3 regions of the Pseudomonas sp. GW821-FHT02H09 genome follow, and region 2 is predicted to be linked to each of the others. Evidence: predicted binding sites of a transcription regulator. Region 2 holds the regulator's gene; each other region holds the start of a gene.

Region 1 (10,081 bases), on a different contig from region 2:
TGGGCATCCCTCAACGCAGGGACCACATCGTGAGTCAGCCACTCCCGCAAACCCCGGTACTCCGGGCAGTAGTGATAGACCAGTAACGCATAGACCCCGGACTCGCTGATCAGTAGCGTGTGCTCAACCTTGCCATGGCAAAGCAGCCGCAAGGTCTGGCGCTGATCGGAATCAAGTTTGCGCAACGCGCGCTCATCCAGAAAAAGCCGGAGCAAACGCCCAAGATCGCGGGCGCTGAACCATGCCTGGTTTTCCAGCAGGAGTGCGTGGAGGTGGAGTTTGTGGCGGGTGAAGACGTGGGGGACTAGATAAGCTTCATTTTTATTCATTGATACAGCTCCTTCTGCTTAAGGGGCTGCCAGCAATCGTCGCCAAACGATTGGGTGGCAGCTGTACGCGGGTTGGCGAACCGGAGCAAAAGGAACCCGGCAGACCCGAAAGTCTCCCACGCACAGCCGCCATGACATGAGTCGACGGACATGAAAAACGCCCGCTATCGTATGGTGGGCGTCGTGCGCCTTAAGCTTCCGGGTCGCCAAACCCAGTGCTGAATGTTCAGCTGGGGGTGAGCGTAGAGACCCGGGTCTAGCGGCGCAATCGGAAATCGGTGGTGGTTTTTGTAGGAATCAGCCTGGATGTAGGGCGGGCTTCAAGATTGCCGGAAGGTCGTTCCGACCTTATCGCGGGCAAGCCTCGCTCCTACAGGAGGAGCGGGGTGGACGATAACGTCATTCTGCAGGCGGACTCAGCTTCGCTTCAAGTTCGGCCACCTTCGCTTCCAGGCTTTCCAGTCGAGCGCGCGTGCGCGCCAGTACCACCATCTGGCTGTCGAACTCTTCTCTGCTCACCAGATCAAGCTTGCTGAAGCCGCTTTGCAGCAGGGCTTTGAACTGGCTTTCGATTTCGTTGCGTGGCAGCGGGGTGTCGCCGCTGAACAGGCGGGAAGCGTGGCCGCTCAGGGCGTCGAGGAGATCTTTGGGCGCGAGCATGGGAGGTGTCCTGAAAACTGATGGCCGCCAGTGTATCACGCAGTGTCTATAGTCAATGGCGCAGGCAGGGATGCACGCTTTTCGCGCATGTTGGCGGGCGATCGCGCACTGTTGTTGTGCGTATCTGTTGCGCTGGTTGTAAACAGACGCCTGCTGCAGCGGCCAAGGGATTGAAATCAATGGGTTTTCACGAGATGGCAAGCTTTCTGCTTAGTCGTTGGTAACCCATGCACTGATGCAGTCGCTGTGACGAATGCAGTGCGCCGGGCGGAACGGGGAAGTGTTTCGTCAGGAGCGGTTAGCTGGCGTCGGGATGGCTGAGTCAGGCCGACGATGCGTTACAAAGCCAGGCACTGCGCTTAGACTTGAGACGGGTTTGTTTTCCTGGGGCAAGTCCACCAATTCGGGAGAGAGTTTTCATGAAGCTAGTCACTGCCATCATCAAGCCGTTCAAACTGGACGATGTGCGCGAGTCGTTGTCCGAGATCGGCGTGCAGGGCATTACCGTTACTGAGGTCAAAGGCTTTGGTCGGCAGAAGGGTCACACCGAGCTGTATCGCGGCGCGGAGTACGTGGTCGATTTTCTGCCCAAGGTGAAGATTGATGTCGCCATTGACGACAAGGATCTTGATCGGGTTATCGAGGCGATAACCAAGGCGGCCAACACCGGCAAGATTGGTGACGGCAAGATCTTTGTGGTCAATCTGGAACAGGCTATTCGCATCCGTACCGGCGAAACCGACACCGACGCAATCTAAGCCACCAAACCCAACGCCCCAGGAGAAAACAATATGACTCTGCGTAATTTCGCAGGGCTAGGAGCCCTGTTGTCCCTCGTAATGCCCAGCCTGGCCATGGCGGCAGATCCGGTGGCGGCTCCAGTCCTCAACTCCGGCGATACCGCCTGGATGTTGACCTCCACTGCACTCGTGCTGTTCATGACTATTCCCGGCCTCGCGCTGTTCTACGGCGGCATGGTTCGCTCCAAAAACATTCTTTCGGTGATGATGCAGTGCTTTGCCATTACCGGTCTGGTCACCATCCTGTGGTTCCTGTATGGCTACAGCATGGCGTTTGACACGACTGGCATGGAAGTAAACGTCGTCAACTTCAACTCGTTTGTCGGCAGCTTCGCCAAGGCCTTCCTGGCCGGCATCACGCCCGCCAGTATTACCGGTCCTACGGCGCTGTTTCCTGAGGCGGTTTTCGTTACTTATCAGATGACCTTCGCGATCATCACCCCGGCGCTGATTGTCGGTGCCTTTGCCGAGCGGATGAAGTTCTCCGCGATGCTGATCTTCATGGGTTTGTGGTTCACCCTGATTTACGCACCGATTGCGCACATGGTCTGGAGTGGTCCGGGTTCGCTGCTGGGTGACTGGGGCGTGCTCGACTTTGCTGGCGGCACCGTGGTGCATATCAACGCCGGTGTCGCCGGGCTGGTGGCCTGTCTGGTGCTGGGCAAGCGTAAAGGCTTCCCGACCACGCCGATGGCGCCGCACAACCTTGGTTACACCCTGATGGGCGCCGCCATGCTGTGGGTCGGCTGGTTCGGCTTTAACGCCGGTTCCGCCGCTGCGGCCAACGGCACTGCCGGCATGGCGATGCTGGTGACTCAAATCGCTACCGCTGCTGCGGCCCTGGGCTGGATGTTCGCCGAGTGGCTGACCCACGGCAAACCTAGCGCACTGGGTATCGCTTCGGGTGTGGTTGCCGGTCTGGTGGCGATTACCCCGGCGGCCGGTACGGTCGGCCCGATGGGTTCGCTGATTATCGGTCTGGCGGCGGGTGTGGTGTGCTTCTTCTGCGCGACCACCCTGAAACGCAAACTGGGTTATGACGACTCCCTGGACGCCTTCGGCGTGCACGGTATCGGCGGTATCCTTGGCGCGATCCTCACCGGTGCGTTCGCGGCTCCGTCGCTGGGCGGTTTCGGCACCGTGACTGATATAGCGGCGCAGGTCTGGATTCAGTGCAAAGGTGTTGGCTTCACGGTGATCTACACCGCGATCGCGACCTTCATCATTCTCAAGGTGCTGGACGCCGTCATGGGGCTGCGTATCACCGAAGAGGAAGAGTCGGTCGGCCTCGATCTGGCGCAACACAATGAGCGCGCCTACAACGTGTAAGTTCTCGAGAAAGAAACGCGAGAAAAAAATGCCCGACCCCGTCGGGCATTTTTTTGTCTGGCTTTTGTCGATAAGGGAACAGCTGAAAGGTTTTTTCCTTCGCTCCCAGGCGTGTTCATCGAAGCTGTTTTTTTTGGGCCAATGACTTACAGCATTGAAGGAATATTAGACCCTTTGTTTTTTCCCTGAGCGCGCTAGAATGCGCGCCGAATGTGCGGAGAACTGTATGTGGCAACAGACTCTGATTACCCTGCGGGCAAGGCCTCGGGGCTTTCATCTGGTAACGGACGAGTTACTCGCCGGCCTGCCTGAATTGAAGGCATGTCGGGTCGGTCTGGTGCATTTGTGGCTGCAGCATACCTCGGCGTCGTTGACCATCAACGAGAACGCCGACCCGGCGGTACGTCGCGACTTCGAACGTTTTTTCAATCGGCTGATCCCACAAGGCATGGCCGGCTATGAACATGAGGACGAAGGCGCGGATGATCTCCCGGCGCACTTCAAGGCCAGCTTGCTTGGCTGTCAGTTGAGTTTGCCGGTGACGGCAGGTCGACTGGCGTTAGGTAGCTGGCAAGGTGTTTATCTGGGCGAGCATCGTGATCATGGTGGTGCTCGTAAAGTCCTTGTCACCTTGCACGGCGATGGGGCATAAACCGCTGGTTACCAGCGGATATTGATTTTTTTCCGGCAGCCGTCGACAGTCGGCGTAGCTGGGCTATAACTAATCTGCTTTTCGCAAGTCATGAGGTAGAACATGAGCGACGATGATCTGGAAAACGACGACCTCGAAGTAGGTGACGAAGACGAGACCGAAGAAGGTCTCGAAACGGCGGCCGAAGACGTTGCTGACGACGACAGCAGCGATGTGCCTGTTCCGACCGCTAAAGGCAAGGCCAAGGCTGCTATTTCAGTCGATGAGCTGCCGAGTGTCGAAGCCAAGAACAAAGAGCGTGATGCTCTGGCGCGCGCTATGGAGGAGTTTCTCTCCAAAGGCGGCAAAGTGCAGGAAGTCGAGGCCAACGTGGTGGCCGATCCACCAAAAAAGCCTGACAACAAGTACGGCAGCCGTCCTATCTAAGCGCGCCGGTTACTTGCTTGCTGAAAAAGCCCGCCGTCGCTGCGGGCTTTTTCATGGGCGTAAGGAAATGGTCTTGGGCTTGGCGCGATACCCTGTGGGAGCGAGCTTGCTCGCGATGAGGGCGTAACATTCGGAATTGATATCGGCTGACACTCCGCTATCGCGAGCAAGTTCGCTCCCACAGGGGGTATGTGATATTCAGGTTCAGTGTTGGGCGCTCCACCGTGCCAGCAACGCAGGCAGTTCAGTCAAACTGCGAATCTCGGCATCCGGCGCCTTCTCGGCTTCCCACACTTTACCCGCCGGGTTGAACCAGATCGCCCGCAGTCCGGCTTGCTGCGCGCCGGCAATGTCATCCCCGGGATGATCGCCGATATGCACGGCGGTTTGCGCTGTCGCCTCACCACGTTGCAAGGCTTCGTGAAACAGGCGCGAATCCGGTTTGGCAATGCCGATGTCTTCGGCACAAAGGGCAAACTTGAAGTAGTCAGCAAGGCCCAGGCGGCGGACATCAGCATTGCCGTTGGTGACGACCCCAAGCGTGTAGTGCCTGGCGAGGACTTCAAGGGTCGGTTGCACCTCAGGAAATATCTCGAGCTGATGCCGCGCGTGCAGAAACACTTCAAAGCCCTGATCGGCCAGTTCCGACGCTTGCTGATGGGCGTAACCGGCTTCCTCCAGTGCGTGGAACAACACTCTGCGCCGCAAGGCGCTGATCCGGTGCTTGAGGCCAGGTTCGTTGCTCAGGACACGCTCACGGATCGCCCAGAGGTGTTCGACAGCTACACCGCCGAGGTCTGGCGCGTGCTCGGCCAGCCACTGGCGCAGTACCGCTTCCGCGCCGACGATGACCGGGGCGGTGTCCCACAGGGTGTCGTCGAGGTCGAAAGTGATCAGTTTGATCGTCATTACTCACCGCCTTTGTTGCGTTTGGCCCGAGGATGGGCGCTGTCGTAGACCGACGCCAAATGCTGGAAATCCAGATGAGTGTAAATCTGCGTGGTCTTGATGTCCGAGTGACCGAGCAACTCCTGCACGGCGCGCAGGTCTTGCGAGGACTCCAGCAGGTGGCTGGCGAAGGAGTGCCGAAGCATGTGCGGATGCAGGTTCTGCCCCAGTTCGCGCTCGCCAGCGGCTTTAACGCGCAGCTGGATGGCTCGCGGTCCCAGGCGCCGGCCCTGTTGGCTGACGAATACTGCGTCGTCTGCCGGGTTGGTCAGGGCGCGCAGTGGCAACCACAGCTGCAATGCCTCCCGAGCCTTCTTGCCGACGGGTAGAACCCGGGTTTTGCTGCCTTTACCAAGGACTTGAACCAGGCCATCCGCTAAATCAAGCTGATCTAGATTGAGCCCGGTCAGCTCGGAGAGGCGCAGGCCGGAGGAGTAGAACAGCTCCAGAATCGCCTGATCACGATGAGCCAGGAAGTCGTCCTCGACAGCGCCGTCGAGCAGTTGCAGCGCGCGGTCGGTATCCAGGGTTTTGGGTAGCCGACGTTCGCCTTTGGGCGGTGCCAGACCATTGGCTGGATCGTGGTCGCAGAGGCCTTCGCGGTTCAAGTAGTGGTAGAGCCCGCGAACCGCCGAAAGCAGGCGCGCCAGGCTGCGGGAGGACTGGCCCTGCTGATGCAGGCGGGCGATCAGGCTACGCAGGCGTTGAATATCCAGCGTGGCCCAGCTTGAAATCTGCTGTTTCTCGCAGTACGCCAGCACTTTGTTCAGGTCGCGGCGGTAGGCTTCCAGCGTATGGGGTGACACTTGGCGCTCACTGCGCAGGTGAGCGCAGTAGGCGTCCAGTTGTCGTTCCATGGTTAGCGTACCGAGCGTAGAGAGTTGTGGATGCGCGGAAGTACGCGGCCCATGACTTCGGCGATGTAGCTCAGGAACAGCGTGCCCACCGAGCTTTTGTAATGCTGCGGATCGCGGCTGGCAATGGCCAGGACGCCGTACAGGCCTTGGTGGCTGAGGGCGACGACGGCCGTGGAGCCAATTTGCTTGCGCTGTTCTTCGCCGAACAGGAAGTCCAGTTCGTGCTCACGCAGACTGCCGCTGACGGTTTTGCCGTTCGACAACAAGCCGCCGATGGTCTGCTGCGCTTCGGCACTGGTGACCCAGCGGCCGACGGGCAGGGCGCTGTCGCTGAATAGAATCAGACTGACAAAAGGCACCTGAAAGTCCTGTCGCAGGCTGTCTTCAACGCTGATCACCACGTCTTCCAGGCTGCTGGCGTCCATGAGCGCGAGCGTCAGTCGGCGGGTCTTGTCAAACAGCCGGTCATTGTCGCGAGCGACGTCCATCAGTTGTGAGAGGCGATGACGCATCTCGATATTGCGTTCGCGCAACATCTTCAACTGGCGCTCGACCAGTGAAATGGTATCGCCGCGCTGATGGGGGATGCGTAATGCCAGGAGCAGTTCTTCGTGCTCGGCGAAGAAATCCGGATGAGCCTCCAGGTACGCGGCAATGGCCGCCGCCTCAAGGCTTTCAGAAGGTGATTCGTCGGGCTGTTGGGCTGGAACCTGAGGCTGATCGGTCATGGATTTCGCTCACTCATAGACGCACCTGTCCTTCGTATACGCGCACTGCCGGTCCGGTCATCATCACCGGTTGGCCGGGGCCGGCCCACTCAATGGACAGACGCCCACCCGGCAGGTCAATCAACAGTGGTGAATCCATCCACCCCTGGCTGATCGCGGCCACTGCTGCTGCACAGGCACCGGTCCCGCAGGCCTGGGTTTCCCCTGTGCCGCGCTCCCAGACGCGCAACTGCGCACGCTGGCGGTCAATGACCTGAAGAAAACCGACGTTGGTCCGTGCCGGGAAGCGCGGGTGGTTTTCGATTTTCGGCCCCAGTTCATGCACCGGCGCGTTGTTGATATCGTCCACGCGCAGCACGGCGTGCGGGTTGCCCATGGACACCGCGGCGAGCTCGACGGTCTTGCCGTCGACTTCGACCGGATAGTTCAAGGCCTGAGCTTGGGCTTCAAATGGAATATCGGCCGGAACCAGGCGCGGCGGGCCCATGTTGACACTGATCTGGCCGTCGCTGCGGATATCCAGTTCGATGATGCCGCTTTTGGTCTCGACGCGGATCTGTCGTTTTGCGGTCAGGCGTTTGTCCAGCACGAAGCGCGCGAAGCAGCGCGCACCGTTGCCGCATTGTTCCACTTCGGAACCGTCGGCGTTGAAGATCCGATAGCGGAAGTCCACGTCCGGGTTGCTCGGCGCTTCGACGATCAGCAGTTGATCGAAGCCGACACCGGTGTTCCGATCGCCCCATTGCTTGGCGTGCTTGGGCAGAATATGCGCGTGCTGGCTGACCAGGTCGAGGACCATGAAGTCATTGCCCAGGCCGTGCATTTTGGTAAAACGCAGCAGCATGGTTTTACTCCGGCAGCAGGCTTTCGCCAGCAAACAACTCGGCTACCGTCTCGCGGCGACGCACTTCAAAAGCCTGATCGCCATCAACCAGCACTTCGGCGCAACGGCCACGAGTGTTGTAGTTGGAGCTCATGACAAAACCGTAAGCACCGGCCGAATGCACGGCAAGCAAGTCACCTTCTTCCAGCGCCAGCTGACGATCCTTGGCGAGGAAGTCGCCGGTTTCGCAGATCGGCCCGACGATATCGTAGGCGCGCGCCGGGGTTGCACGCGGGCGCACGGCCGTGACGTCCATCCAGGCCTGATACAGCGCCGGACGGATCAGGTCGTTCATGGCCGCGTCGACGATGGCGAAGTCTTTGTGTTCGGTGTGCTTGAGGTACTCGACCTGGGTCAACAACACCCCGGCGTTGGCGACGATGAAGCGGCCCGGTTCGAACACCAGCGCCAGGTCGCGGCCGTCGATGCGTTCGCGCACGGCTTTGATGTAGTCGGCAGCCAATGGCGGCTCTTCATCGCGATAACGCACACCCAAACCGCCACCGAGGTCGATGTGGCGCAGGTAGATTCCGCAATCGCTCAGGCGATCGATCAGCGCCAGCAGGCGGTCGAGGGCATCGATGAAGGGCGGGAGGGTGGTCAGTTGCGAGCCGATGTGGCAATCGACGCCGACCACTTCCAGGTTAGGCAGTTGGGCGGCACGGACGTACACGTCTTCGGCGTCGGCAATGGCGATGCCGAACTTGTTTTCTTTAAGACCGGTAGAAATGTAGGGGTGTGTGCCGGCATCGACGTCCGGGTTGACCCGCAGCGAGATCGGCGCGCGAACACCGAGTTCGGCAGCGACGACTTGCAGGCGCTCGAGTTCGTCGGTCGACTCGACGTTGAAGCAGTGCACGCCGACTTCCAGGGCGCGGCGCATGTCATCACGGGTCTTGCCGACGCCGGAGAAGACGATCTTGTCAGCCTGGCCACCAGCGGCCAGAACGCGTTCCAGTTCGCCACGGGAGACGATATCGAAACCGGCGCCCAAACGCGCCAGGACATTCAGTACGCCCAGGTTGGAGTTGGCCTTGACCGCAAAGCAGACCAGGTGCGGCGTGCCGGCCAGGGCATCGGCGTACGCCAGGTACTGGGCTTCGATGTGCGCGCGGGAGTAGACGTAGGTGGGTGTGCCAAAGCGTTCGGCGATGGCAGACAGGGCAACATCTTCCGCGAACAGCTCGCCGTCACGGTAGTTAAAAGCGTCCATGATGTTCCCTTAGTAGGTGCTGGTACCGGTGCTGTGCTGGTGCGCTTTTGACTGCGACGACTTTGCCTGGTCTTCAGGAGATTTGCTGTCATCGGGAAGATACAGCGGACCTTTTTGACCACAGGCAGCCACAAGGCAGGCAACCGCGACGAGCGCAGCAAGGGAAGAGATCAGGCGCTTCATGGCGAAATCCTTGAAAATGCGTTAATTGCGCCGGAGTATACCGGCCACCCGGCAGCTTGCCTATGCGACGGACCACCCGTCCGGCGGGCCTTTGCCTGTGGCAGGTGGTCAAGCAGTGCGAGGCGCGTGGATACCGGTGCTTGGTCAGTATCCTTTGCAATCGCTGGGGCTCGGCCGTATCTTGCGGCGCTTGAGCGTGAGTAGACACTTTTTGAGGTTCCTGCGATGAGTTTGACTGAAGCCCGTTTCCACGATCTGGTCGATGCCACCCAGCAGACGCTGGAGGATATTTTCGACGAGAGTGGCCTGGATGTTGATCTGGAAAGCTCGGCCGGTGTACTCACCGTCAAGTTCGAAGGCGGTAGCCAGTTGATCTTCAGTCGTCAGGAACCGCTGCGTCAGCTGTGGCTGGCGGCAGTGTCCGGCGGCTTCCATTTCGACTACGACGAAGAAAGCGAGCGCTGGATGTGTGACAAGAGCGAAGAGCAGCTCGGTGAGATGCTTGAGCGCATCGTCAAGCAGCAGGCCGACGTCGAACTCGATTTCGAAGGGCTGTGATCTTGTGAGCGAGGCAGCTCCCACCCGTGCGCCCAAACCGCTGTACAGCAATGTCAGCGCGGCTGTGCCGTCGCCATGCACCAGCGTCTGTCGACTGGACGAGCAGAAAGTCTGCCTGGGCTGTTTCCGCCACGTCGAAGATATCCGCGAATGGCGCTCGGCCGATGACGAGCGGCGACGGGTGATTTGCGCCCAGGCCCAGCTACGCAAGACCGCAAGCCACCCGTAGGAGCTGCCGCAGGCTGCGATCTTTTGATCTTGCCTGTTCAGACATCTGCTCCAGTCGCGTCGCGCCGAAAAGATCGCAGCCTGCGGCAGCTCCTACAGGGATCGTGCGGGCTGTCCGGCATTGGCTTGTATATTTTTTGAGCTGTGATAGTGTCCAGATACGCCTCAACTCATCGAGGCCCGTGAAAACCCCGCCTATTTCTGGCGGGGTTTTGCTTTTGTCGTGCAGAAAAAAGGAGCCTGCCTCAATCATGACCGCACCTTCCATCATCCTTACCCGCCTGGAC
Region 2 (10,081 bases):
TCCCTTGCCCCAACACTTGTCCATCGCCGACCACATACAGGTAATCGGCAATGCTCGCGGTTTCGGCCAAATCGTGGGAAACCACGATACTGGTGATCCCCAGAGCGTCATTAAGCAGACGGATCAGGCGCACCAGTACGCCCATGGCGATAGGGTCCTGCCCGACAAAGGGTTCGTCATACATGAGAATCAGCGGATCGAGGGCAATGGCTCGTGCCAACGCGACGCGACGTTTCATGCCGCCCGACAGCTCGTCAGGCATCAAATCGATGGCACCCCGCAGCCCCACCGCCTGCAATTTGAGCAGAACGATGTCGCGGATCATTTCATCCGGTAATTGGGTATGAACGCGCAACGGAAAGGCAACGTTCTCGAAAACGTCCAGATCCGTGAACAATGCGCCGCTTTGAAACAACACGCCCATTTGCTTGCGCGCGTCGAACAGGTCGCTGCGCGATAGCTTCGGCAGGTTCTGACCGTTGACCCAGACTTCACCGGCGCTGGGCCGCAACTGCGCGCCTATCAGGCGTAACAGCGTGGTTTTACCGCAGCCGGAAGGTCCCATGATGCCGGTGACCTTGCCTCGCGGAATGCGAATATCAACGTTATTGAAGATGCTGCGCGCACCGTGCTTGAAGGACAGTCCCTTCAGCTCGACCGCGTAGGCGTTATCGGCACTCATCTAAACTCCTTGCGATGCAGCCTCTCACTAGGACGCCTGGCTCCCTAGGCAGGCCGAACTGGCGGCGAACTATATCACTGCTGATGCAGAGCGCCCAAGGCCGAAGCCGTGCCTGTTCAGGATCAAGACAGGCAAATCACGCAAAGCCCGACGAACTTACGTGAGGGAACTGATCATTACCGTTATAATCGCCGCCTTTTCATCTGGGTATACGATTTCTGATATGAGCCAATCCAGCGACCTGATTCAATCAGCACAACGTACCATTCGCCTCGAAACTGAAGCTGTAGAAAGCTTGCTGGCTCATATCGACGCAGATTTCGTACGCGCTTGCGAGATGATTCTGGCCAGCAAAGGCCGCGTGGTTGTGGTCGGCATGGGCAAGTCAGGGCACATCGGCAATAAAATTGCCGCAACCCTGGCCAGCACCGGCACCACGGCATTTTTCGTACACCCGGCGGAAGCCAGCCACGGTGACATGGGCATGATCACCCGCGACGACATCATCCTCGCCCTGTCCAATTCCGGCTCTACCAATGAAATCGTCACCCTGTTGCCTCTGATCAAGCGAATGGGCATTCAGTTGATCAGCATGACCGGCAATCCCGAGTCGGCACTGGCCAAGGCCGCAGAGGTCAATCTCAATGTTCACGTCGAGCACGAAGCCTGCCCACTGAACCTGGCGCCGACGTCCTCCACCACCGCAGCCCTGGTAATGGGGGACGCACTGGCGGTCGCCTTGCTTGAAGCACGGGGATTTACCGCTGAAGACTTCGCCTTCTCCCATCCGGGCGGTGCCCTGGGTCGTCGCCTGCTACTGAAAGTGGAAAATGTCATGCACTCGGGCACGGAACTGCCTCAAGTGCCGCGCGGCACCTTGCTCAAAGACGCCTTAGTGGAAATGACCCGCAAAGGCCTTGGCATGACCATGATTCTCGAGGCCGACGGGCGTCTGGCCGGGATCTTCACTGACGGCGATTTGCGTCGAACACTGGATCGCACCATTGACATCCACAGCACCACTATCGATGAAGTGATGACCGTTCATGGCAAAACCGCGCGCGCCGAAATGCTCGCGGCCCAAGCCCTGAAAATCATGGAAGACAATAAAATCAGCGCACTGGTGGTGGTCGATAGCGATGATCGCCCGGTTGGCGCCTTGAATATGCACGATTTGCTGCGTGCGGGAGTAATGTAATGAGCACAGACCTACTGCTACGCGGCAAAAACATCAAACTCGCGGTTTTCGACGTCGACGGCGTACTGACTGATGGCCGCCTGTACTTTCTTGAAGACGGCAGCGAATTCAAGACCTTCAACACTCTCGACGGCCAAGGTATCAAGATGCTGATGGCCGCGGGCGTACAGACCGCCATTATCAGCGGCCGCAAGACCCCGGTGGTCGAGCGCCGTGCGAAAAATCTCGGTATTCCTCATCTTTATCAGGGCCGCGAAGACAAACTGGTGGTACTGGACGAGCTTCTTGCTCAACTCAACCTAAGCTATGAACAAGTCGCCTACCTGGGTGACGACCTGCCCGACCTTCCCGTGATTCGTCGTGTCGGTTTGGGTATGGCGGTCGCCAACGCCGCCAGCTTCGTTCGTGAACATGCGCACGGCATCACTCAGGCCCGTGGCGGCGAAGGGGCTGCGCGCGAATTTTGCGAGTTGATCCTGCGCGCCCAAGGCAGCCTTGAAGCGGCCAACGCCGCCTACCTGTAGAGCCACCTATGCTGAGCAAAAAAACTCGCAACATTCTGATTTTCGGAGTCATCACCGCCCTGTTCGCGGCCGTTGGCTACTGGAACATCAGCCCGGAACGCTTTCTCGAGCGGCCAGCGGCAGTCGTCGACGAAAACGCTATCGACTACTACGCCATCAACGCCCACAGTGTGCAGTTTCTGCCCGATGGCAAGTTGCAGTACGAAATGACTTCCGACAAGGTCGAACACCTGAAAGCGACCGAAGTGACGATGCTGACCAAGCCCGACTTGCACATCTATCGCGGCACTACTTTCCCCTGGCACGTCCAGAGCGAACGCGGCGAAGTCAATCCGGACGGCACTGAAGTAGAACTGATTGATTCGGTACGTATTGCACGTACCGACGAGAAAGATCGTACGACCATTATTACCAGTAGCCGTATGACCGTATTCCCTCAGAAGCAATATGCGCAGACCGAGCAAGCCGTTAGAATCGACGGCGCTGGTGGCGCGACTACTGGCAAGGGAATGAAAGCGTATTTGGAAGAAGGCAGGATGCACCTGCTATCGAACGTAAGAGGACAGTATGAGGCTCGTTAAAACCCTCCCTATTTTGCTCAGCCTGAGCGCAGCACTGGGAAGCGTGAGCGCCTGGGCTCTGCCGACTGATAGCCAGCAACCCATCCGCATTCAGGCCGACGACGCTCAGTTGGACGACAAGAATGGCGTGGCCACCTACAAGGGCGACGTGATCATTACCCAGGGCTCGATGAAGATCACCGGTAATACCGTGACCATCACTCGCACCCCGGCAGGTGAAATCGACGTAGTGACCTCGGTGGGCAACCTGGCTTACTTCGAACAGCTGCAAAAGGCGACTGATCCAAAGCCTGTCCAGGCTTATGGTGTGACCATTCAGTATCACGCCGCGCAAAACCGTATCGTGCTGATCGACAAGGCCAAAGTGATCAACGACGGCAACACCACCGAAGGTGAGAAAATCGTCTACGACACCGTCAAACAGGTCGCTAACGCCGGTCGCGCCACCGGCAACAAGGTCACCCAGCAACGTCCGCGGGTCGACATGGTGATCCAGCCGAAAAAGAAAACTGACGAGCAGAAGGCCCAGTAATGGCAACTCTGAAAGCTCAGCATCTGGCCAAGAGCTACAAGAGCCGCCAGGTCGTGCGTGACGTCAGTCTGTCCATCGACAGCGGCCAGATCGTCGGCTTGCTCGGCCCTAACGGTGCCGGCAAGACCACCTGTTTCTACATGATCGTCGGGCTGGTCCAGGCCGATCAGGGTCGCGTACTGATCGACGACCTGGACGTCAGCCACCAGCCGATGCACGGCCGCGCACGGGCCGGCATCGGCTATCTGCCGCAAGAAGCATCGATCTTCCGCAAGCTGTCGGTTGCCGATAACATCATGGCCATTCTTGAGACCCGCAAGGAACTCGACAAGGCCGGACGTCGCCAGGAGCTGGAAAGCCTGCTGCAGGAATTCCACATCAACCATATCCGCGACAACCTCGGCATGAGCCTCTCCGGTGGCGAACGTCGTCGCGTGGAAATCGCCCGAGCCCTGGCCACCGCACCGAAGTTCATCCTGCTCGATGAACCGTTTGCCGGTGTGGATCCGATCTCGGTGGGAGACATCAAGCAGATCATTCATCACCTGAAGGCCAAGGGCATCGGCGTGCTGATCACAGATCACAACGTCCGTGAAACCCTGGATATCTGCGAGACTGCCTACATCGTTAACGACGGTCAACTGATCGCCGAAGGCGACTCCGCCACCATCCTGGCCAACGAGCTGGTCAAGGAAGTGTATCTGGGCCATGAGTTCCGCCTGTAAGCGCTGAGGTGTTGGGCAAGTCGTCAGAGCGCCGCTATCAATAAAACCCTATAAATTTTATTGTTACCGCGCTTTAGGCAAACACGCGCCCTCAGGTGTTCAGCCAATAGTCAGAGCGCCAGTAGCAATGAGATCCTGTAAATTTTTATTGTTACCGCGCTCTAGGCAAACACTTCAGTTTCAGGCATATAATTTGCTTATGTTTGGCGCTTCGGCGCCCTGTAGTGGATGGCGCATGTGCGCCGGCAAATAAGGTGTTAAGCCCCTGCCATGAAACCATCGCTAGTCTTGAGAATGGGCCAGCAGCTGACGATGACACCGCAGCTGCAACAGGCCATCCGCCTGCTCCAATTGTCGACCCTGGACCTGCAACAGGAAATTCAGGAGGCACTGGAGTCCAATCCGATGCTCGAACGCCAGGAAGAAGGCGACGACTTCGATAACGCCGACCCTCTGGCCGACAACGTCGAGCAGAAAGCCAATACCGATGTTCAGGAACCCTCTTACCAGGAAACCGCCCCGACGGTGGATAACCTCGAGGAAGGCGACTGGAACGAGCGCATCCCCAACGAATTACCTGTCGACACCGCTTGGGAAGATGTTTACCAGACCAGTGCCAGCAGCCTGCCGAGTAACGATGACGACGAGTGGGACTTCACCACCCGCACATCGGCCGGTGAGAGCCTGCAGAGTCATTTGCTCTGGCAACTGAACCTGGCACCGATGTCCGATACTGATCGCCTGATCGCCGTTACCCTGATCGATTGCATCAACAATCAGGGCTACCTGGACGAAACTCTTGAGGAAATCCTCGAAGCCTTCGACCCGGAACTGGACATCGAACTGGACGAGATTGAGGCCGTCCTGCACCGCATCCAGCAATTCGAACCCGCCGGTATCGGTGCGCGCAACCTCAGCGAATGCCTGTTGCTGCAGCTGCGTCAAATGCCAGCCAAAACACCTTGGCTGACCGAGGCTAAACGCCTGGTCACCGACTTCATCGACCTGCTTGGCAGCCGTGACTACAGCCAGCTGATGCGCCGTATGAAGCTCAAAGAGGACGAACTGCGGCAGATCATCGAGCTGGTGCAAAGCCTCAACCCGCGCCCAGGTTCTCAAATCGAATCCAGTGAAGCCGAGTACGTCGTCCCCGACGTCATCGTACGCAAGGACAACGAACGCTGGCTGGTGGAGTTGAATCAGGAATCCGTACCGCGCCTGCGGGTCAACCCGCAGTACGCCGGTTTCGTGCGCCGGGCCGACACCAGCGCCGACAACACCTTCATGCGCAACCAGTTGCAGGAAGCGCGCTGGTTCATCAAAAGCCTGCAAAGCCGCAACGAAACCCTGATGAAAGTCGCCACCCAGATCGTCGAGCATCAACGGGGCTTTCTCGAGTACGGCGATGAGGCGATGAAACCGCTGGTGCTGCATGACATCGCCGAAGCGGTCGGCATGCACGAATCGACAATTTCCCGGGTCACCACCCAGAAATTCATGCATACCCCGCGCGGCATCTACGAACTGAAATATTTTTTCTCCAGCCACGTAAGCACCTCTGAAGGCGGTGAATGCTCGTCTACAGCGATCCGCGCGATCATCAAAAAACTGGTTGCAGCGGAAAATCAGAAAAAGCCGTTGAGTGACAGCAAGATCGCTGGTTTACTGGAGGCACAAGGCATTCAGGTAGCCCGTCGCACCGTCGCCAAATACCGCGAATCCCTTGGGATCGCGCCTTCGAGCGAACGTAAGCGTTTGATGTAACGGGCCACGCCACAGCGTTCCAGTGGCAGGCATTTCTGCCTGCCGCTTTATGCACTGGCAACGAAGGAGAAGCTGTATGCAAGTCAACATCAGTGGACACCAACTGGAAGTGACCGAACCCCTGCGCATCTACATCGGCGAAAAACTCGAACGATTGGAAAGGCATTTCGACAAGATCACCAATGTGCAAGTCACGATGACCGTCGAAAAGCTGAAGCAGAAAATCGAAGCTACCTTGCATATCCCCGGCAATGAAGTGGTCGCCAACGCCGAGCATGACGACATGTACGCGGCAATCGACGCACTCACCGACAAGCTGGATCGCCAACTCAAAAAGCACAAGGAAAAGACCCAGAGCCTCCTCCAGGGCGCAACAGGTCGTTAACACTCCCAACCCATGATTCGACTTGAAAACATCCTGACCCCCGGCCGTTCTTTGGTGAACGTGCCGGGCGGCAGTAAAAAGCGCGCCCTCGAGCAAATTGCCAACCTGATCAGCCGCGAAGTGCCGGATCTGGGAATGCAAGATGTCTTCGAGAGTCTGATAGCCCGTGAAAAACTTGGTTCAACCGGTTTTGGCAACGGCATCGCCATTCCCCACTGCCGCCTCAAAGGCTGCGAATCGCCCATCAGTGCCTTGATGCACCTGGACGCCCCCATAGATTTCGACGCCATCGATGGTGCTCCGGTCGACCTGCTGTTTGTCCTGCTGGTCCCGCAAGCCGCTACCGATGCGCATCTGGAACTGCTTCGGCAAATTGCCAGCATGCTTGATCGCAAGGAAGTGCGCGAAAAACTTCGCAGCGCCGCAACTAATGAAGCCCTGTACCAGGTTGTCCTGGACGAGCAGAACGGTCATTAATCATGCGTTTGATCATTGTCAGCGGCCGATCCGGCTCCGGTAAAAGCACCGCCCTCGATGTATTGGAGGACAACGGTTACTACTGCATCGACAACCTGCCGGCCGGCCTGCTTCCGGAATTGGCCGAACGTGCGTTGATTCACACTGAACTGGCGCAACCGCTGGTTGCGGTTTCCATCGACGCCCGTAACTTGCCCAGCCATCTGTCGCGCTTTCCGGAGCTTTTGGAAGAAGTGCGCAGCCGGCACATCCAATGCGACGTGCTGTATCTGGACGCCGACGAGGAAACCCTGCTCAAGCGATTCTCGGAAACCCGTCGACGCCACCCCCTGAGCACCGCCAATCGGTCGCTCGCCGAAGCCATTGATGATGAGACCAACCTGCTTGGGCCGATTGCCGACCTCGCTGATCTGAAGCTCAACACCACCCATCTGAACCTGTATCAACTGCGCGATACCATCAAACTTCGCCTGCTGAACCAGCCGGAGCCGGGCACGGCGTTTCTGGTCGAATCTTTCGGCTTCAAACGCGGAATGCCGGTCGATGCTGACCTGGTATTCGATGTGCGCTGCCTACCCAATCCATACTGGAAACCGGAGTTGCGCGATCAGTCCGGGCTGGACCAGCCGGTTGCCGAGTATCTGGCTGCTCAGCCGGATGTCGAAGAAATGTTCCAGGATATCTCTGCGTATTTGCTGAAATGGCTGCCCCGCTTTGCCGCCAGCAACCGCGCCTACGTCACCATTGCCATTGGCTGCACCGGCGGGCATCACCGCTCCGTCTACCTGACCGAACGTCTGGGCCAGGCTCTACAAAAGTCCCTGAAGAACGTCCAGGTTCGCCACCGCGACCTAAGCTAAAGGATTCACACCGCGATGCCCGCTCTGGAAATTGAAATCATCAACAAGCTGGGTTTACATGCCCGAGCATCTGCCAAGTTTGTCGGCGTAGCAGGTCAATATCCCTGCCAGATAAAAGCCGGACGTACCCCTGAATCCATGGTCGATGGCAAAAGCATCATGGCCATGATGATGCTCGCTGCCGGTAAAGGCACCAAAATCCATCTGTGCACTGAAGGCGAACAAGAACAGGAAGCGCTGAATGCGCTGGTTGCGCTGATCAATAACTTCTTCGACGAAGGCGAATAAAAGCTCGGCGGCCCGAGCCTTCGGCGGCGCCTACGCAAGCGCGGTATTCATGACTGTCATCAGACAGAACCCGATACACAGCCCCAGGCTGGCCAGCTTGTCGTGGCCATTGCGCCGTGACTCCGGGCTCACCTCGTGAGTCACCACCAGCAGCATCGCGCCTGCAGCCAACGCCAACCCCAGAGGCAAGAGCAACTCGGCCAGACTCACCAGCCAGGCACCCAACAACGCGAAGACCGGCTCAACCAAACCTGAAGCCGCGCCGACCAGGAACGCCTTGACCCGCGACATCCCTGCCCCGGCTAATACCAAAGCGATCACCAAACCTTCCGGCACATCCTGTAAAGCGATGCCCATGGCCAAACTGTCGGCGTCGGGCATCCCACCGCCGGCAGACACGCCGACCGCCATGCCTTCCGGGATGTTGTGAGCAATGATGGCAAATACAAATTGCCAGATCCGCGGAGCAATCACCGGATACTCCCACAAAAAAAGGCGCGCCTCCCATTGGGTGACGCGCCTTCGCTTGAAGCTGCGGTCGTTTAGCTACCGGCCACTGTCATCCGCTCGATCAGCACTGACCCCGTACGAATATTGCTGCGCAATTCCAGGTCATTACCAACGGCGATGATCTGCTGGAACATGTCACGCATGTTGCCGGCGATGGTCACTTCTTGCACGGCGAACTGAATCTCGCCGTTTTCCACCCAGAAACCCGAGGCACCACGGGAATAGTCGCCAGTCACCATGTTCAAGCCCTGACCCATCAATTCGGTGACCAGCAGCCCGCGCCCCATGCGCCGCAGCAGCGCAGCCTGGTCTTCATCGCCATGGCTAACGAACAGGTTATGCACGCCACCAGCGTTGGCGGTGCTCGGCATGCCCAGTTTGCGACCGGAGTACGTGCCCAGCACGTAAGAAACCAAATGACCGTTCTCGACGAAAGGTTTGGCGTAAGTTGCCAGACCGTCGCCATCGAAGGCCGAACTGCCCAGGCCACGCATCAGGTGTGGCCGTTCATCCAGGGTCAGCCATTCAGGGAACAGCCGTTGGCCCAACGTACCTTCGAGGAACGACGATTTTCGGTACAGATTGCCGCCGGAGATCGCCCCGAGAAAACTGCCGAACAAACCGCCAGCCAGTTCTGCGGAAAACAGCACCGGCACTTCGCAGGTTGGAACCGGACGCGCGCCCAGACGACTGGCCGCCCGTTGCGCAGCACGCTGGCCGATGCTGACCGGATCAGCGAGCAGTTCGCCCTGGCGATTCACGTCATACCAGTAATCGCGCTGCATCTGGCCATCGGCTTCGGCAATCATCACGCAGCTCAGGCTGTGACGGGTCGACGCGTAACCGCCGATAAATCCGTGACTGTTGCCATACACACGGCAACCCTGATGGGTGCTCAGGGATGTGCCATCGGCGTTCTTGATTCGGCTGTCGGTGGCAAACGCCGCCGCTTCACAGGCCAGTGCCTGCTCAATGGCTTGCTCCGGAGTGATGTCCCAGGCGTGGAACAGGTCGAAGTCCGGCAGATCCTTGGCCATCAAGGCTGCATCGGCCAAACCTGAGCTTTCATCTTCCGAGGTGTGTTTGGCGATGGCCAGGGCGGCGGCGACGGTTTCGCGAATCGCCTCCGGACCGCTGGCCGAGGTGCTGGCCGAACCTTTGCGCTGGCCAACATACAAGGTGATGCCAAAGCCCTGGTCACGGTTGAACTCAACGGTTTCGACTTCCCGCTGGCGGACCGTGGTCGACAGACCCTGCTCCAGAGAAACCGCGACTTCACAGGCGCTGGCGCCCTGGCGTTTGGCCTCGGCGATGATCTGCTCGACTTGTTCTTGCAGTGCCGGCAAGGCTTGTGGACCGACGCTTTCAACTGCACTCATGGTTTTCTCCACTCAAATTCTGCGTTCGGCTGGGGCCTTCGAGCGACCGGGCCGGACAAGCGGCCCCCGACTGGTTATCATGGCGGCGTTTCTTTGCGGACTGCCACCATGGTTGATTCTTACGACGACTCCCTCGACGGGGGAGAAAAAAGCAAATCCCAGGTCAAACGCGAGCT
Region 3 (10,081 bases), on a different contig from region 2:
CGGCCTGAGGTGGTAACGCCGCGATGCTCGAATAGGCAACGGCTTCAGGCAACAGCAAACCAGCAATCGACAGGCCTGCAAGCAGATCCCGCGTGCGGTTTTGCGGTGGTGGTGCAGCCTGCTCCGGGGGGGACGCAGAGATTGGCGCGCGCGGACTAATCAGCAATCGGACCGACCCAGCCCGGCAGATATCGGGCTTCCTGACTGCGTGCAAGAGTCAGGGCTCTGTCCTGAAGTTTCGGGCCCTGATCGTTGATCAGTTCACTGGCAATCCGGCTGCGGAAAAAATCAGCCCAGAGAAACTCACTGAAGGGCGTCGCGTCCTTGGCGTAACCACCGGCACGTCGCAACTGCCCGGCCAGGCTGCGATAGGGATCGTCTTGCAAATCGGCGATACGCCGAGGGATGGCCTCATATGGACGCCTTTCGCCCTGGGCGTCGTAGGGGTGTGCCCACTGGTTAAAGTTCATCACATTCCAGAACGTCACCGGCTCGACAAAAGACAAATCCTTGAGCACCAGCAGCGCTACGAACTTGACCTCTTCTTGTAGCAGCGCCAAACCGAAATGATGGTGATCGACGATGTAATAACGCCCTTCAGGCCCCAGAATAGAGGGAAACCAATGATTCTCCAGCGCCGCAGCGCGCTCCTTGCGTTTGAGTTTTCCCCAGTCCTTGCGCTTGGCATTCACTTCGGCCAGGCCGACGGTGAGCTGCGTTGGATGCAGTTTTTCCAGCTTACCAGTGATCAGTTGCGGATGAGCACGAGCCATGTAGAGCCTCCAGATGAGAAAGCCCGAAACGTTTGGCGAGTTCACCTGTTTCTAACAGCAGGAACTGCACGGCGCGGGGCATAAGTCCCAAGCTTAGACGGCAATGGCGCTATGGCCTTGATACCCATCAAATATTCAACGAATCGGTAAGGCAACGTCAGCAAAACCGCCACAGCGCATTGCACGCTAAATCGGCGTCCGTCACTTTGTTCAAGCGCACGCTTATGAGTCGAGGGTCGGCCTGGAGGTCCAGGCTGACCCTGCACAGGCTCAGGCGGTGAGCGAATAAATCAACGCCGAAATCGCCACTAGGCCGACCAGTGTCACGAAGACGTTGGAGGCCTGGCCGCGATACGCAGCCATGGCCGGCACACGACGGATCGCATACATCGGCATCAGGAACAGAATCGCCGCGATGACCGGGCCACCCAGGGTCTCGATCATGCCCAGGATGCTCGGGTTGAGCGTCGCGACGATCCAGCACACCACCAGCATGAAGGCAGCGGTCATGCGATCCAGAGTCTTCGGTGCCGGGCGACGGCCACTCTTGACGATCAAGCCCTTCAGGCCTTCGCTGGCGCCAATGTAGTGCCCCAGGAACGACTTGGAGATGGCCACAAAGGCAATCAGCGGTGCGGCGAAAGCAATCGTCGGGTTGCTGAAGTGGTTGGCCAGGTACGACAGGATCGACAGGTTCTGCGCCTTCGCTTCAGCCAATTGCGCTGGCGACAAAGTCAGCACGCAGCTAAAGACAAAGAACAGCACCATCACCACCATCAAGCCGTGGGCGCGAGACAGGATCTGCGAGCTGCGCTCTTCAGCATGGGTGCCATAACGACGCTTCTGGTCCACCGCAAACGCCGAGATGATCGGCGAATGGTTGAACGAGAACACCATCACTGGAATCGCCAGCCACAGCGTGTGCAGCAAGGCCGAAGGCTCAGGCAGCGTGGTCGCAGTGGCGAGAATGCCGCCGGTCCAGTGCGGAACCAGGAACACTGCCAGGAAAAGCAACGCAACGATGAACGGATAGACCATCAGGCTCATGGCCTTGACGATCGCCTGTTCGCCACAGCGCACCACTGCCAACAGGCCGAGAATCAGCACGAACGACAGAATCGCCCGCGGTGGCGGCATGATGTGCAACTGGTGCTCGAGGAAACTGCCCACGGTGTTGGTCAGGGCTACGCTGTAGATCAGCAGAATCGGGAAGATGGCGAAGAAATACAACAAGGTGATCAGCGCGCCAGCCTTGATCCCGAAATGCTCTTCGACCACTTCGGTGATGTCCGCACCCGCACGGCCGGAGAGCACGAAGCGGTTGAGGCCGCGGTGCGCATAAAAAGTCATCGGAAACGCCAGCAGCGCCAGAATCAACAACGGCCAGAAGCCGCCTAGACCAGCGTTGATAGGCAAAAACAGGGTACCCGCACCGATTGCCGTGCCAAACAGGCCCAGCATCCAGGTAGTGTCATGACGATTCCAGCTACTTAGGCTTGCTGGTACCGCCGCATCAAAGCGTTCGTCGACGCTATTGGCCTGATCATTCATCCGGTCGGATCTCCGCATTCCGGTCATTTGCCACACAGCCGGAGCGAGTCAGAAAAAGCTGACAGGCAGCGCCCCGGCCGTAACAGGGGCGCGATTCTCCGGGATTAATCAACAGAAGCAAAGACTTAGCTGAGAAGCGGTAAAGCGGATGAGCTTGACCGCCAGAAATTTGCTGTGGCAGCAACGCCCTCATCGCAGTTCAGCTCGGCTCCTACAAAAAAGCCGGAACCAAGGCTAATGCCAGTCAGTTAAGGATTTTTAAGTTCAGCACTGTACCCCGTAGCAGCTGCCGAAGGCTGCGTCCGGCTGCGCAGCAGTCGTAAAACAGTCACTGCGGTATTCCAGACAAATCGTGGAAGCAGGATTTGCGACGGCTTCGCCGCCGGACGCAGGCTTCGCCAGCTGCTACGGTCCGCGTAATGTCTTAACTGACTGGCATTGGGAACCAAGGCTCCTCATCTTTTTTAACCTGCCGGATCACACGCTGTAAGCACGCTCGTCATGCTCGGCCAGGTCCAGGCCCACTGTCTCGTTCTCGCCACTGGTGCGCAGGCCAATGCTCCATTCCAGTACCTTGAGGATGATCAGGCTCACGACAAAGCAATAGACGAAGGTGAAGCTGACGCCCTTCAACTGAGTCAGCACCTGAGTCACGATATCCAGATTCTCGACATACCCGCCCAATGCAGGAGACGCGAAGATGCCGGTCAGGATCGCACCGACGATTCCGCCAATGCCGTGCAGGCTGAACACATCCAGCGAATCATCGTAACCAAGTTTCTGCTTCAACTGGCTGACGCCGAAGAAACATGCGGCCCCGGTGATCAGGCCAATCGCCAAGGCGCCGGCCGGACCGACAAAAGCACAGGCCGGGGTGATACCGACGAGGCCGGCCAATGCACCTGAGGCCGCACCGAGCGCGCTGGGCCGACCCTGGATCAGGGATTCGGTGAGCATCCAGCCGACGACCCCGGCGCACGCTGCCACCTGGGTGGTCAGCATGATGATCCCGGCACCGGTATTCACCGCGGCTCCCGAGCCGATATTGAATCCGAACCAGCCAACCCACAGCAGACCGGCGCCCATCAGGGTGAAACCGAGGTTATGCGGTGGCATCGCGACGTTCGGGTAGCCTTTGCGTTTGCCCAGTACCAGGCACGCCACCAGTGCCGCCACGCCCGCATTGATATGCACCGCGGTGCCGCCGGCGAAATCCAGTACCCCCCAATTGACCATCAAGCCGCCGGGGCCGCCCCAGATCATGTGTGCGACTGGCGCGTAGACAAAGGTGAACCACAGCGCCATGAACGCCAGCGCGGCGCTGAACTTCATGCGTTCGGCGAAACCACCGGCAATCAGCGCCGGCGTAATGATCGCGAAGGACATCTGGAACACGCTGTAGACGCCTTCGGGAATACTGCCGACCAGGCTGTCGTGGGTCATGTCGAGCATGAACACTTTGCTGAAACCGCCGATAAAGCTGTTCAGATTGACTTCACCGGCGACCATACCGGTCGCGTCGACGACGATGCTGTAGCCGTAGACCACCCACAGCACACCGATCACCCCGGCGATGGCAAGCAACTGAGTGAACACCGAGAGGAAATTTTTTGCCCGGACCATCCCGCCATAAAACAGCGCCAGGCCCGGAATGCACATCAACAACACGAACATCGTCGCGGTCATCATCCAGGCGGTGGTACCAGTGTCCAGGGTGACATCGGCCGCCGAGGCCAGAGGCGACAGGCACAGTGCCGCGAACATCAGCGTCAGCCGGGAGAAGGTCAGCCGTGAATCAGGGAATGGAATCATTGTCAGCAAGCTCCAGAGCAGGAAAGTCGTCTAAAGGGGGCTGGCAGAGCAAGGAAAGTGCGAGGCCATGAGGCCTCGCGGTGCATACGGGTCTGTGCCCGTTAGGGGTAAAACCGGAGACCTGTAGGAACGGGCTTGCCCTAATGCCGGGCAGTTAAGGGTATGTAGGAGCGAGCTTGCTCGCGATGGGCTCAAGGGCGGCGCGTTGATTCAGCAAGCGCGCGTTATTGTTAACGTCTATCGCGAGCAAGCTCGCTCCTACACATACCCTTAACTCACTGGCATTGGGGCTAGCCCACTCCCACAGGTTCCGCGTTTAGTATTGCTGCCCGGGAATCCACGAAGTCCCGGCCAACGGCACGCGGGCCATGGCGGCGGCTTCCACGGTCAAGGCCACCAGATCCTCAGGGTCGAGGTTATGCAGGTGCGACTTGCCGCAGGCCCGGGCCATGGTCTGGGCTTCGAGGACCAACACCCGCAGGTAGTTGGCCAGACGTCGACCGCCCTCCACCGGATCAAGCCGTTTGGACAGCTCCGGGTCCTGGGTGGTGATGCCCGCCGGGTCGCGGCCCGCTTGCCAGTCATCGTAGAAACCGGCGGCCGAACCAAGCTTGCGCAGTTCCTCGTCCAGACGTGGATGGTTGTCACCCAGGGCGATCAACGCCGCCGTACCAATGGCCACCGCATCCGCGCCGAGGGCCATGGCCTTGGCCACGTCGGCACCGTTACGGATACCGCCGGAAACGATCAACTGCACCTTGCGATGCATGCCCTCCTCCTGCAACGCCTGCACCGCAGGCGGGATGGCGCCGAGAATCGGAATGCCGACGTGCTCGATAAAGACTTCCTGAGTCGCCGCTGTGCCGCCTTGCATGCCGTCGAGCACAATCACATCGGCACCGGCCTTGATCGCCAGTTTGACGTCGTAGTACGGACGGCTCGCGCCGATCTTCACGTAGATCGGTTTTTCCCAATCGGTGATTTCACGGATTTCGGCGATCTTGATCGCCAGGTCGTCCGGCCCGGTCCAGTCCGGGTGACGGCAGGCACTGCGTTGATCGACGCCGATGGGCAGCGTGCGCATCCCGGCCACGCGCTCGGTGACTTTCATGCCCAGCAGCATGCCGCCGCCACCTGGTTTGGCGCCCTGCCCCAGGACGATTTCGATGGCATCGGCCTTGCGCAGATCATCCGGGTTCATGCCGTAACGCGATGGCAGGTACTGATAAACCAGGTGCTGGGACTGTCCGCGCTCTTCCGGGGTCATGCCGCCGTCGCCGGTGGTGGTGCTGGTCCCGGCGATGGTCGCGCCACGGCCCAGGGCTTCCTTGGCATTCGCCGACAAGGCGCCGAAGCTCATGCCGGCAATGGTTACCGGAATCTTCAGGTGCAGGGGCTTTTTGGCGAAGCGGTTGCCGAGAATCACATCGGTGCCGCATTTCTCGCGATAGCCTTCCAGCGGATAGCGGGAAACACTGGCGCCGAGCAACAGCAAGTCATCGAAGTGCGGCAGCTTGCGCTTGGTGCCACCACCGCGAATGTCGTAGATGCCGGTTTCGGCGGCGCGCTGGATTTCCTGAATGCTCAGGCGGTCGAAGGTCGCGGATTCGCGCAGGACCGGAACAGGTTTGTCGCTCATTGTGTTCTCCTTAGTACGCGGACGCGTTATCGACTTTGAAGTTGTACAACTGACGGGCCGAACCGTAGCGTTTGAAGGCTTTCGGGTCAGCGGTGAAACCGGCTTGATCCAGCAACGCTTTGAGCTCGGCAAGATGTTCGTCGCGCATTTCTTTTTCGATGCAGTCCGACCCCAGCGACTGCACGCTGCCCTGTACGTAGATCCGGGTTTCGTACAGCGAATCGCCCAAGGCATCCCCGGCGTCGCCGCAGACCACCAGACGCCCGGCCTGGCCCATGAAGCAGCTCATGTGGCCGATGCTGCCGCCGACCACGATGTCGATGCCTTTCATGGAAATCCCGCAACGCGCACCGGCGTCGCCCTCGATCACCAGCAAGCCGCCATGAGCGGTGGCACCAGCGGCCTGGGAGGCGCTGCCCTTGACCCGTACCGAACCGGACATCATGTTTTCCGCCACACCGGTGCCGACGTTGCCGTGCACAGTGATGTGGGCTTTCTTGTTCATGCCTGCGCAGTAGTAACCGGCGTGGCCCTGGATATCGATGAACAGTTCCTGGTCAACGCCGACCGCAATGTTGTGCGCGCCGTTGGAATGGGTCACCACCCACTCAGCAAAGCTCAGTTGTCTGGCCTGGTCGTGCAGCCCCTGATTGAGCTCGCGTACTTCACTGACAGATAGATCGATAGTTTTCATAACGGGGCTCCTCAGGCGCTTTTGCGTTCCCAGATGTACATGGTGGATGGCGCCGGTTCCCAGACCTTGGCGTTCTCGATGCCGGGCAGGCTCGAAAGCGCCTGGTATTCCGAGGCCATGGCGACGTAGTCGTCGGTTTCGGCGAGGATCGCCGGCTTGCAGGCAATCGGGTCGCGGATCACCGCGAAGCCGTTGCGGGTGCCGATGGCGAACGTGAAGAAGCCGTCGAGGTCGTCCAGCGCGTGATCCAGCGCCACTTTCAGCGAGTCGCCCTGTTGCAGGCGCCAGGCCAGGTAACCGGCGGCGACTTCAGTGTCGTTCTCGGTCTGGAACACGATGCCCTGACGCTTGAGTTCCTGGCGCAGGCGGAAGTGGTTGGACAACGAGCCGTTGTGCACCAGGCACAGGTCGGCACCGGTGGAAAACGGGTGGCTGCCTTCCATGGTCACGGCGCTTTCGGTGGCCATGCGGGTGTGGCCGATAATGTGACTGCCTTTCATCCCGGCGAGGTTGAAACGCTCGGAGATCTCCTTGGGCAAGCCCATGCCCTTGAGGATTTCAATGCTTTGACCGGCGCTCATGATGCGCACGCCCGGCGCCAGTTCGGCCAGCGCACTGCGAACAGCGGCTTCTTTGGCGGGGGTTTTCAACACCACTGCGCTGGCGTTCTGAAACCAGTTCACGGACTGGCCGAGCCGGCCTTCCAGCGCGCCCATCAGGGCATTGAAGTCAAAACCGGGCACCGTGCTTTGCAGGGTCAGCTTGACCGAGCCTTCAGCCACTTCATCGCCATAAATGGCAAAGCCGGCGCTGTCCGGGCCACGGTCGGTCATCGACAGCAGCATGGGTTCGAAGAGTTTGCCAAGCCGGGACTCCAGCGCTGGATTCTTCAAGTACAGACCTACGATTCCGCACATACATTTCTCCTACTGGGCAGCCGGTTCCTCGATCAGAGGTACCGGGTCGATACAAAACGGGTGGTTGAAAAGGCTCGTTTAGAAAAATTCGGTGTAGCGCTGGATCTCCCAATCGGAGACGTGGCGGCTGTACTCGACCCATTCCATGCGTTTGAGCTCGATGAACTCGTTGACGATTTCGCTTCCGAGTTTTTCCCGGAACAACGGATCGGCATCCAGCGCGTCACAGGCTTCCTTGAGGCTTTGCGGCAAGGTGGCGATGCCACGGCCAGCGATTTCTTCGAGGCTCAGGGAGTAGAGGTTTTCGTTGCACGGCGGCCCTGCTTCCAGCTTGCGGTCGATGCCGTCCAGGCCGGCAGCGATGATCGCGGCGCTGACCAGGTATGGGTTGCAACCGGCATCCGGCAGGCGAAACTCGAGGCGCCCATAAGGGACACGGACCATCGCCGAGCGGTTGTTGGAGCCGTAGGCAACGAACGCTGGAGCCCAGGTCGAACCGGAAAGCGAACGGCCGACCACCAGGCGTTTGTAAGAGTTGACCGTCGGCGCGGCGAAAGCACACAACGCCGGACCATGGGCCAGCAGGCCGGCCGCGAAGTGATAGGCCATTTTCGACAGGCCCATGCCACTTGAGTCGCTGGAATCATGGAACAGGTTCTTGTTCACAGCGTCAGCGATCGACAAGTGAAAGTGCATGCCGTTGCCCGCACGTTTGGGGTCAGGCTTGGGCATGAACGAGCAGATCATCCCCAGGTCGTTGGCGACTTCACCGGCGGCCATGCGGAAGAAGGTGAAACGATCGGCCGAAGTCAGCGCATCGCTGTAGGTGTAGTTGATCTCGAACTGGCCGTTGGCGTCTTCGTGATCGATCTGATAGATGTCGAAATCGACTTTTTGCAACGCTTCGGTAAGGTTCTCCAAGAACTGCCGCGAGCGCGACAGGCCTTTGTAGTCGTAGCAGGGTTTGTCCAGGTTATCGCTGGCATCAACGCTGCATAGCTTGCCTTCGGCGTCACGACGCAACAGGCTGAACTCAGGTTCCAGGCCGGTATTGAGGGTCCAGCCGCGAGCACTCAGGCGCTCCACCTGGCGCATCAAGACGTAACGCGAATCGTAAGGATGGGGTTCGTTGTTGACATGGCCGACGCAGACGATGCGCCCGTAACCCGGCTGCCAAGGCACCGCGGTCAGGGTACTCAGGTCGCCCTTGGCCATGAAGTCCGGGCCGTGGGGTTGCATGCCCATGCCGCAGATGGCAAAACCGGCAAAGCCGGCGCCACTGTCGATCACCGTCTGTAACCCGGAAACAGGTACCGACTTGGTTTTCGCCGAGCCGTGAATATCCACGAACTGAGCCAGCACGTATTTGATTTTGTGCTCATCGATGATTCGTTGTGTATCTGTGGGCAACATCACATATGACTCCTCGAGCAAGGCAAAACAGCGGGATCTGCTGGGAGGGTCGGCCGAAGTCGTTAACGATTGCCCAGTGCTAGAATTCAGCTGGACGAGACCTGAAGCCAACCCGATTATTCTCACAAAGAAATTTACTTTCCTAATGAGAATGCAATTGCCTTGCCAGATTTGCTTTCAGATAGCCGCTGCACAGCGCCTGGCGCCAGGAAACACTGGTGTTTCAAGGGCTCGTCAGGGAAATGAGTGTCGCAACGGGCAAACTTCAGACATGCTGGAACCGCTCAGGCTGGAGAAATGACGGGTAGCAGCAGGAGTGCATCGCACATTCATAGTGCGAAATTTATATTCATGATCGGAAATGAAGCATGAACAAAGTGATTCCCACCGAGGCCGAGCCCCGCTTGAGGCTCGAGCAATATCTGGGCATGCAAATCAAGCGGCAGCGGCAATTGCAGGAATTGAAGATTGCCGATGTGGCGCAACTGGCCGGTATCAGCCAGGGCATGCTCAGCAAGATCGAAAATGCCCAGGTGTCCACCAGCCTCGATACCTTGAGCCGCCTGTGCGACGCCCTCGGTATGCCGATGTCGAAACTCTTCAGTCAATACGACCAGCAAGGCAGTGGCGCCCTGCTGGTGCGCAAGGGTGAAGGGATGCAGGTGGTGCGTCGCGGCACCGAGAAAGGCCACACCTATCACCTGCTCAACCACACCCGTGGGCCGAAGAAAACCTTCGAGGCTTACATGGTCACCATGGACGATGCCAGCGAAGAGTTCCCGACCTTCTCCCATCCGGGCACCGAGTTTCTCTATCTGCTCAAAGGCGAAATCGTCTACCGCCACGGTAACCAGCTCTATCACATGAAAGCCGGCGACAGCCTGACCTTCGATGGCGAAGTCCCTCACGGCCCCGAGCAGTTGGTGAAAGTGCCGATCCACCTGCTGTCGATCATGAACTACGGCGACGACTGATCAAGGCTCAGCACATCCCCCGTAGCAGCTGGCGTAGCCTGCGTTCGGCGGCGTAGCCGTCGTAAATCCAACCTCCACGGTTAACCTGAAACACCGCAGGGTCCGATTTTACGACTGCTTCGCAGCCGGACGCAGCCCGGCGGCAGCTGCTACAGGGCATCAGCGCTTGGCCACGATACAACATCCAGAACAACCCTCCTCCCCTCGCGCCTCCTTTCTTCCTCCTCGCAAAAAAACCAAAACAACGCTGGACGGCGTTTTTTATTTCACCTATAAAAAGCGCCACAGGAATATTTTATTCGTACAGA

The links. Region 2 encodes sigma-54, which starts transcription at its own class of promoters, with help from an activator protein. Its sites were predicted from a motif close to ANTGGCATNNANNTTGCTNT; they were not measured.
Positions count from the first base shown of each region.
Region 1: glnK (P-II family nitrogen regulator) is a predicted target of sigma-54. The motif match lies at 1,183-1,202, and genes of this name have one in related genera.
Region 3: AC07VR_RS16335 (ammonium transporter) is a predicted target of sigma-54. The motif match lies at 4,182-4,201, and genes of this name have one in related genera.

Region 1 is NZ_JBWKVA010000002.1:104,405-114,485, reverse strand. Features, by position in the region: gene AC07VR_RS02980 (BRO-N domain-containing protein) at 1-329, opposite strand, end outside; gene AC07VR_RS02975 (accessory factor UbiK family protein) at 729-989, opposite strand; gene glnK (P-II family nitrogen regulator) at 1,409-1,747, shown strand; gene AC07VR_RS02965 (ammonium transporter) at 1,781-3,118, shown strand; gene AC07VR_RS02960 (secondary thiamine-phosphate synthase enzyme YjbQ) at 3,345-3,770, shown strand; gene sutA (dormancy-specific transcriptional regulator SutA) at 3,873-4,196, shown strand; gene AC07VR_RS02950 (HAD family hydrolase) at 4,401-5,105, opposite strand; gene xerC (tyrosine recombinase XerC) at 5,105-6,001, opposite strand; gene AC07VR_RS02940 (DUF484 family protein) at 6,004-6,729, opposite strand; gene dapF (diaminopimelate epimerase) at 6,743-7,573, opposite strand; gene lysA (diaminopimelate decarboxylase) at 7,578-8,825, opposite strand; gene lptM (LPS translocon maturation chaperone LptM) at 8,835-9,008, opposite strand; gene cyaY (iron donor protein CyaY) at 9,234-9,566, shown strand; gene AC07VR_RS02915 (DUF1289 domain-containing protein) at 9,571-9,795, shown strand; gene rnk (nucleoside diphosphate kinase regulator) at 10,046-10,081, shown strand, end outside.
Region 2 is NZ_JBWKVA010000001.1:151,578-161,658, reverse strand. Features, by position in the region: gene AC07VR_RS00700 (ATP-binding cassette domain-containing protein) at 1-682, opposite strand, end outside; gene AC07VR_RS00695 (KpsF/GutQ family sugar-phosphate isomerase) at 906-1,880, shown strand; gene AC07VR_RS00690 (KdsC family phosphatase) at 1,880-2,404, shown strand; gene lptC (LPS export ABC transporter periplasmic protein LptC) at 2,413-2,985, shown strand; gene lptA (lipopolysaccharide transport periplasmic protein LptA) at 2,972-3,517, shown strand; gene lptB (LPS export ABC transporter ATP-binding protein) at 3,517-4,242, shown strand; gene AC07VR_RS00670 (RNA polymerase factor sigma-54) at 4,513-6,006, shown strand; gene hpf (ribosome hibernation-promoting factor, HPF/YfiA family) at 6,083-6,391, shown strand; gene ptsN (PTS IIA-like nitrogen regulatory protein PtsN) at 6,404-6,868, shown strand; gene rapZ (RNase adapter RapZ) at 6,871-7,728, shown strand; gene AC07VR_RS00650 (HPr family phosphocarrier protein) at 7,744-8,016, shown strand; partial or broken gene AC07VR_RS00645 (ZIP family metal transporter) at 8,047-8,499, opposite strand; gene pmbA (metalloprotease PmbA) at 8,559-9,905, opposite strand; gene yjgA (ribosome biogenesis factor YjgA) at 10,014-10,081, shown strand, end outside.
Region 3 is NZ_JBWKVA010000011.1:8,114-18,194, reverse strand. Features, by position in the region: gene AC07VR_RS16350 (SulP family inorganic anion transporter) at 1-142, opposite strand, end outside; gene AC07VR_RS16345 (ParB-like protein) at 156-773, opposite strand; gene AC07VR_RS16340 (serine/threonine transporter) at 1,044-2,324, opposite strand; gene AC07VR_RS16335 (ammonium transporter) at 2,802-4,136, opposite strand; gene AC07VR_RS16330 (FMN-binding glutamate synthase family protein) at 4,453-5,775, opposite strand; gene AC07VR_RS16325 (protein glxC) at 5,786-6,469, opposite strand; gene AC07VR_RS16320 (class II glutamine amidotransferase) at 6,481-7,386, opposite strand; gene glnT (type III glutamate--ammonia ligase) at 7,465-8,799, opposite strand; gene AC07VR_RS16310 (helix-turn-helix domain-containing protein) at 9,168-9,773, shown strand.